One region of the Microbulbifer sp. ABF4_143 genome, then DNA from elsewhere that is predicted to be linked to it. Evidence: predicted binding sites of a transcription regulator. Region 1 holds the regulator's gene; the other holds the start of a gene.
What was found. Region 1 encodes sigma-54, which starts transcription at its own class of promoters, with help from an activator protein. Its sites were predicted from a motif close to TGGCACANNNNTTGCNNT; they were not measured.

Region 1 (4,208 bases):
CCAGGAGCACCAGCCGAAATGGCGCACCGAGTCCCGCAGCGGCGTCGCCCACAACAACGGCGAGCGCGTCGTACTGCGCGGTGACGTGAAAGTCACCGAACTTCCGGCGCCCGGCGGCATCAGACTGGATACCCAGGCCATCACCATCGAGCCCCGCGAGGAATACGCCGAGACGGACAAAGTTGTTACCATTACCGCCGGCCCGAACATCACCACCGGCAAAGGCCTGCGCGCCTTCCTGAAGGAAGACCGGGTGGAAATCCTCTCCGACGTTAAGAGCAGCTATGAAACCGAGTAACCCAAGCCGCCACCTGCGCCGCTACCTGGCGCCCATCGCCGCCATGCTGCTCCTGGGCGCCCAGGCCCAGGCGCTGCCGGACGACCGCGAACAGCCGATCAAGGTGCAGGCCAAACACCTGCAGGCCGACCGCGGCAAGAACCTGTCCGTCTACAGCGGCAATGTGGTCATCACCCAGGGCTCGCTGCAGATCCGCGCCGACCGCGTCGAAGTGCACGGCAACGCCGCCGGCGAGATCAGCCGCGTAATCGCCACCGGCAAGCCGGCGCACTTCCAGCAGCAGGTGCAGCAGAGCCAGAACCCGGTCAAGGCGCGGGCCCGGCGCATCGAGTTCACCGTCAGCTCCGACGAGCTGCACCTGACCGGCGACGCCCATGTGGACCGCGACGGCAACACCCTGACCGCGGAGAAGATCGACTACGACCTGAACAGCGAACAGATGCAGGCCCACGGACAATCCGGCGAAGGCCGCGTGGAAATGATCTGGAAGCCGGAAAAGAAAACCGGCAACCAGCAGAGCGGCGAGACCCAGCGGGACCAGTAGCGCACGACCAAGCATCCAACAGGCGCGGGGCGAACCCGCCAGCGCCGCACAGACAGAATTCGGAACACAAGTATGCCAACGCTGAAAGCGTTACACCTCGCCAAACAGTACAAGAAGCGAAAGGTGGTCCAGGACGTATCCGTCAGCGTGACCAACGGCCAGGTGGTCGGCCTGCTCGGCCCCAACGGCGCCGGCAAGACCACCTGTTTTTATATGATCGCCGGCCTGGTGCAGGCGGACGCCGGACAGGTGCTGATCGACGGCGAGGACATCACCCGCCTGTCCATGCACGGTCGCGCGCGCAAGGGTATCGGCTACCTGCCCCAGGAGGCCTCGGTCTTCCGCCGCCTGTCGGTGCGCGACAACATCCTCGCCATCCTCGAGACGCGCAAGGACCTGTCCCGCGCCGAGCGGCTGCAGCGGGCGACGGAACTGCTGCAGGAGTTCAATATCACCCATATCGAGAACAGCCTCGGCATGGCCCTGTCCGGCGGCGAGCGCCGCCGTGTGGAAATAGCCCGCGCCCTGGCCACGGACCCCAACTTCGTGCTGCTGGACGAACCCTTCGCCGGCGTGGACCCGATATCGGTCAACGATATCAAGCAGATCATCCGCCACCTGCGCGACCGCGGTATCGGCGTGCTGATCACCGACCACAATGTGCGCGAGACGCTGGATATCTGCGAGACCGCCTATATCGTCAGCGAGGGCCACATCATCGCCGCCGGCACTCCCGCGGAAGTGCTCGCCAACCAGCAGGTGCGCGAGGTGTATTTGGGACACGAATTTACCATTTAGCGCCATTCCACCCTTCCGGTCACCCATTCCCGGCGGTGACCGGAACTCCATCACCTTCCGGCAGATCCTGCCACAATTTCCCGCTGCAACTTCGGCACACTTATTGCTTGTAATCACCCGGCCAGAAGGTTAGTCTGCTGCGTCTTGGATATTTAGACGAATCATCCGCCACCCTGGTCTGCAGTCCCCAGATATGAAGCAGTCTCTCCAGCTAAAGCTCGGCACCCAGCTGACGATGACGCCCCAGCTGCAACAGGCGATCCGCCTGCTGCAGCTGTCGACACTGGACCTGCAGCAGGAGGTCCAGTCGGCGCTGGACAGCAACCCGCTGCTGGAGGTGGACGGCGAGGAGTACACCGCGCCCGAGTCCGTCGGGGAGCAGCTCCCGGAACAGGCCGCCGCCAACGACGACCCGCAGGGCGGCGAAGCGGACGGCGAGAGCGACTGGAGCCAGGACATCCCCGACGAGCTCCCCGTGGACACCCGCTGGGACGATATCTACAGCGGCGGCAGCTACACTGGCGACGGCGACGAGCTCGCCCTGGAACAGCGCAACGCCGCCCCCGACAGCCTGCAGGACCACCTGCTGTGGCAGCTCAACCTCACCACCCTCAGCGAACGCGACAAGCTGATCGGCGAGAACCTGATCGACGGCATAGCGCCGAGCGGCTTCCTGGAAACCCCACTGGCCGAAATTGCCGCGGCGACCGGTGCGGAGGAGGACGAAATCCTCACCGTACTCAAGACCATTCAGCAGTTCGAGCCCGCCGGCTGCGGCGCCCGCGACCTGCGCGAGAGCCTGCTGCTACAGCTGCGCCAACTGCCGGCCGGCACCCCCTGGCTCGCGCAGGCGCAGGCGGTGGTCGAGCGGCACCTGGACCTGCTCGGCAAGCGCGACTTCCGCAGCCTCAGCCGCCGCACGCGTCTGAACGAGGCCCAACTGGGGGAGGTGGTGCGCCTGATCCAGACTCTGACCCCCTATCCCGGCGAGGCCTTCGGCGGCGAGGAACCGCAGTATGTGGTGCCCGACATCATCGTCAGCCGCAGGGAGCAGCGCTGGCTGGTGGAACTGAATCCGGAGACCACCCCGAGGCTGCGCATCAACGGCGACTACGCGGCGCTGATCCGGCGCGCCGACAACTCCCGCGATAACAACTTCCTGCGCGACCACCTGCAGGAGGCGCGCTGGTTCCTGAAGAGTCTGCAGAGCCGCAACGAAACCCTGCTCAAGGTCGCATCGAGTATCGTCGAGAAGCAGCAGGGCTTTTTCGAGCTGGGTCCCGAGGCGATGAAACCCATGGTGCTGGCGGATATTGCCGAGACCATCGGCATGCACGAATCCACCGTTTCCCGGGTCACCACGCAGAAATACATGCTGACCCCACGCGGTGTCTTCGAGCTCAAGTACTTCTTCTCCAGCCACGTCAGCACCGACTCCGGCGAAGACGCCTCCTCCACCGCCATCCGCGCGATGATCCGCAAACTGATCGACGCCGAGCCGCCGCGCAAGCCGCTGTCCGACAACAAGATCACCCAGGAACTGGACAAACAGGGCATCAAGGTGGCGCGGCGCACCGTGGCCAAGTACCGCGAGTCCATGGGCATCCCCTCCTCCAGCGAGCGCAAGCGACTGGTTTGATTCGGGACGAGGGTTCACCGAAACGTGACGCGAAGGCGGTGATGCCGGGGGCCGTTTGCGGGACCTTTCACGGCCAGGGATGGCCGCGGAGAGCGTACAGGGACGTATTCACAGCGTGTCCCACAAAGGGCCCCCGGCAGCAGCGCCGCCCGCCGAATCGCATACGAAGCGCAAAGCGGACCCGCTACAGCGCCATCCATGACCAGACAAGAACTCCCAGTCACAAATTGATGGACGCCCAATGGCACCCCTTGCACGACCGATACTCAAACTTTGAGTGTATCCTTCCATTCTGGCGCACTTCCTAGTAGGGTTGCCGCCCAAACGGGGGGCGCCGCCAAGCGATGCTCTCGATAAGGAGAAGTCCATGCAGATCAACATTAGTGGTCACCACGTCGATGTAACTCCGCCCATCCGCGATTACTGCGAGACCAAGCTGGAAAAACTCTCCCGACACTACGACAACATCACCACCGCCCAGGTCATCCTGTCGGTGGAAAAACTGATCCAGAAAGCCGAGGCCGTGGTCCATATCAACGGGCACGATCTCTGCGCCGGCTCCGAAGACAAAGACATGTATGCGGCCATAGACGCCGTCACGGACAAGCTGGATCGCCAACTGAAAAAATACAAAGAGAAGTTGCAGAACCACCGCTGAACTATGACATTGGAAGCATTACTCTCTCCCCGCCTGAGTCTCTGTCACCTGGCGGGGAGCAGCAAAAAGAAACTGCTGCTCAATATTGCCCAGGCCATCGCCGAACAATATCCACAACACGACGCCGACACCACCTTCAACCAGCTGATTGCCCGCGAGCGCCTAGGCTCCACCGGCATCGGCGACGGCGTGGCCATTCCCCACTGCCGCCTGCCCGGCTGCGAACGTCCGATCGGTGTGCTCTGCACCACCGAGCCCGCCATCGACTTCG
Region 2 (4,208 bases), on a different contig from region 1:
CTGCAGCTTGTCCGCGGTGCGCACATAGAACATCAGGAACCGGTCGATGTATTTGATCAGGGTTTCGTCGTCGAGATCGGTGGCGAAGAGATCCGCGTGGCGCGGGCGCATGCCGCCGTTGCCGCACACGAACAGGTTCCAGCCCTTCTCGGTGGCGATAACGCCGACGTCCTTGCTCTGCGCCTCGGCGCACTCCCGGGTGCAGCCGGACACCGCCATTTTTATCTTGTGCGGTGAGCGCAGCCCCTTGTAGCGGTTCTCGATATCCAGTGCCATCTTGACGCTGTCCTGTACACCGAAGCGGCACCAGGTGCTGCCGACGCAGGACTTAACCGTGCGCAGGGATTTTCCGTAGGCGTGGCCGGTCTCGAAGCCGGCGTCGATCAGTTCGCGCCAGATGTCCGGCAGCTGCTCCAGGCGCGCGCCGAACAGATCCACCCGCTGGCCGCCGGTGATCTTGGTGTAGAGCTTGTATTTTTTCGCCACCTGGCCGAGCACGATCAGCTTGTCCGGGGTAATCTCGCCACCGGGAATACGCGGCACCACCGAATAGCTGCCGTTTTTCTGCATATTGGCCATAAAGGTGTCGTTGGTGTCCTGCAGGCCGACGTGCGGCTTCTCCAGAATGTGCTCGTTCCACAGGGAGGCGAGAATCGAGGCCACCGCCGGCTTGCAGATTTCACAGCCGCGACCGCTGCCGTGCTTTTGCAGCAGCTCGCCGAAGGTTTTGATCTCCTCCACCTGCACTATGTGGAACAGCTCCTGACGGGTGAATGGAAAGTGCGCACAAAGGTGGTTGTTCACTTCCATACCCAGTGCCGCCAGCTCCTCGTCGACGACATTCTTCAGCAGCGCCGCGCAGCCGCCACAGCCGGTGGAGGCTTTGGTTGCGTCCTTCACTTCCGCCAGGGAGCAGCAGCCGCCGGCCACGGCGTCGACTATTTGCCCCTTGCTGACGTTGTGGCAGGAACAGATGGTTGCGGTGGCGGGCAGGGCGCCGGCACCGAGGGCGGGCGCGGCGCCGTCGGCGGCGGGCAGTATCAGCTGTTCCGGATGCTCGGGCAGATCGATATTGTTCAGGTGGTACTGCAGCAGCTGGTCGTAGTCACCGGTATCGCCGACCAGCACCGCGCCGAGTAATTTTTTGCCTTCCCCGTCGGTGATCATGCGCTTGTAGACGCCGCTCTGCTCGTCGATGAAGGTGATGGCCGCGGCGCCCTCGCTGCGGCCGTGGGCGTCGCCGATAGAGCCCACCTGCACGCCGAGCAGTTTCAGTTTGGTGCTCATATCGGCACCGGTAAAACGGGCGTCCTCGCCGCACAGCTGCGCGACTGTGTTGCGGGCCATGGTGTAACCCGGGGCCACCAGGCCGAAGATGCGGTTGTCGTAGAGGGCGCACTCGCCGATGGCGAAAATATTTCCGTCGGACGTGCGGCAGGACTCGTCGATGACGATACCGCCGCGCTCGCCGACTGCCAGGCCGGCGGCCTTGGCGAGCTTGTCCTCCGGGCGAATACCGGCGGAGAAGACGATCAGGTCGGTGAAGAGTTCCCTTTCGCCTTTGAACTGCATACGCAGGCGGCCGTCGACCTCCTCGATCAGCTCGGTGGCGGTACTGGTGTGCACCGTTACACCCAGGTCCTCGATCTTGTTCTTCAGCAGCTCCGAGCCGCCGGCGTCCAGCTGCACCGACATGAGCCCCGGGGCGAACTCCACCACATGGGCCTCGAGCCCCAGCTCGCGCAAGGCGTTGGCCGCCTCCAGTCCCAGCAGACCGCCGCCGACCACGACGCCGGTACTGCCGCCCTCGGCGGCCGCGCGGATCGCATCCAGGTCCTCGATGGTGCGGTAGACGAAGCACTTTTCGTGCTGATGCCCGGGAATCGGCGGCACGAAGGGATAGGAGCCGGTGGCGAGTACCAGGCGGTCGTAGCTTTTTTCGATACCGCTGGCGGAGGTGACGGTTTGCTTTTCCCGGTCGATGGCCACCGCGGCGTCGTTCAGCAGCAGCTCGAAGCCCCAGTCCCTGTATTGTTCGATCTTGCCCATGGCCAGGTCGTCGGCAGAGCGGCCGGCGAAATACTCGGACAGATGCACCCGGTCGTAGGCGGGTCTTGGCTCGGCGCAGAAGACGGTGACGTCGAACAGCGCTTTTTCCGGCCGCGCGGCCAGTTGCTCGAGGAAGTGGTGGCCCACCATGCCGTTGCCGATAACGATGAGTTTTTGCTTAACCATAAGTCTGCCATCTCAATCTGTTTTGTTCGGCAGGGGAGGTGGCGCGGTGGAGTGGCACGGGCGCCTCCTCTTCTGCCGAAGAGTCCGGGCGCCGTTGCCGCGGTTGGAGATAAGTTGTGTTGGTAGTTATTGATATTCAAGGTTTGTGCCAAAGTGAAATCAGCGGTTTTTTCAGGATTTTGGCGATAGACAGGGTTTTGCTTGCGATAAATTGGTGCGCCCGATGGGGTGACTGCCCCCCGACGGTGCCCGCAAGCGGGATTGATGGCAGCAGGGCCGCTACCACCGCCAGCTAATGGCAGAGCCGAAAGCCGGGTACCGATCGCGGCCACCGGCCGCTGCTACAGCAGATACAGCAGGTGCGACAGCAGTGACAGCAGCGCCACCAGTTGCCAGAACAGCAGCGGATTGCGCTCCATCAGTGGCCGAAATTCTTCACGGGTGAACTCCGGGTTCGGCGTCTGCAGGTCGTGTACGAATTCCGACAGCGCCGGGTAGCGGTGGCGCGGGTCCGGCGCGCAGGCCCGCCGCAGGGCGCCGTCTATCCACTCGGGAATATCCTCGCGGCGCTCGCGCACACTGATGTATTGCAGATGGGTGTAGCTCTTCAGTCGGTAGTGACTCAGGCCGGTGCGCTCGCGGTAGGGGTAGCGGCCGGTAAGCAGCTCGTAGGCGATAACGCCCAGGGAGAAGATATCCGAGCGGTGGCTGGGGGTGTCGCCGAAGAAATACTCCGGCGCGGCGTAGTTCTTGCTGCCCGGCGGTGTCTCGTCGCCCAGCTGCAGCCGCTCGCGCAGCCCGGCGCCGTCGGCGCCGCCCAGATCGATCAGCTTCAGGCGGCCGTCCTTTGCCACCATGATGTTTTCCGGCTTCAGGTCGCCGTGCACTATTTCCATGCGCTGCAGCCGGCGAAGCGCGCTGACCAGCTGGCCGATCAGTTCGCGCACCTGCTCCACCGGCGGCTCGGGATTCAGCTGCATCCACTGGCGCAGGTTCTGGCCGTCGATATATTCCAGTGCGTGGTAGAGGAACTGCCGCTGCGCGCGCGGCGGGAATATCCTGACAATACCCGGGTGGTCCAACCGGCGGCCGGTCCACTCCTCGGCGACGAAGCGCTCGATATAGAGGGGGTCGTCGGCGAAGTTGACCGAGGGGGTTTTGAGTACGCGCAGTTCGCCGCTATCGGTATCCCGCGCCAGGTACAGCTGGCTGCGGGGGCTGGCGTGCAGCTCCTGCAATATCAGGTAGCCGTCGATCTTGTGCCCCGGGCGCAGGTCCGGCGGAAAGGGCAGTTGGCGGTTGCGCTCCAGCAGGTCGTCGCCGCTCGGCTCGACCCGGTGCACGCGGCAGACCACTGCGCTCAGGTTGTCATCGGAGCCGCCGGCCAGGGCCACATCCACAAGCGTCTGGGCGGCGGTGTCGCCGCTTTGCCGCAGTATGTTCGCGATGACTTGCGCTGGGACAAAATCGTGTACGCCGTCGCTGGTGATCAGGTAGATATCGCCGGCTTGTAACACCTCGCGGCGGTAGTCCAGCTCGAGATGGGAGTCCATGCCCAGCGCGCGGCTCAGGAAGGTGCGCCCGGGGCCCAGGGCGCGGCTGTGATCGCGGGTCAGGCATTCCAGTGTGCCGTCGCGCAGCCGGTGAATGCGCGAATCGCCGATATGGATCAGGTGGGCGCTGGCCCCCTGCAAAACGACGGCGGAAAAGGTGGTGAGCCAACCCTGGCGGATCTCCCCGCCGGCCCCCTGGCGGTAGAGCCAACTGTTCAGCGACTGCAGCACCCGCGACGCGGCCTGTTTTACCGGCCAGGTTTCCGGCGTGCTGTAGTAGTCGGACAGGAAGCCGCTGATCGCCGCCCGCGCCGCCTCGCCGCCGGCCTCGGCGCTGGCGACGCCGTCGGCGACGGCGGCCAGGGTACCGCGGGCGCGCAGCTCCACCGCATCCGGGTTACAGGCGGCACAGGCGTCGTC

Region 2: a site for sigma-54 is predicted at 2,369-2,386, ahead of nirB (nitrite reductase large subunit NirB). Genes of this name have one in related genera too.

What each region holds. Positions count from the first base shown of each region.
Region 1 is NZ_JBSWWT010000019.1:3,736-7,943, reverse strand. Features, by position in the region: gene lptC (LPS export ABC transporter periplasmic protein LptC) at 1-298, shown strand, start outside; gene lptA (lipopolysaccharide transport periplasmic protein LptA) at 285-842, shown strand; gene lptB (LPS export ABC transporter ATP-binding protein) at 915-1,640, shown strand; gene ACXAF3_RS14305 (RNA polymerase factor sigma-54) at 1,834-3,279, shown strand; gene hpf (ribosome hibernation-promoting factor, HPF/YfiA family) at 3,647-3,937, shown strand; gene ptsN (PTS IIA-like nitrogen regulatory protein PtsN) at 3,941-4,208, shown strand, end outside.
Region 2 is NZ_JBSWWT010000027.1:37,539-41,746, forward strand. Features, by position in the region: gene nirB (nitrite reductase large subunit NirB) at 1-2,235, opposite strand, end outside; gene ACXAF3_RS16725 (bifunctional protein-serine/threonine kinase/phosphatase) at 2,577-4,208, opposite strand, start outside.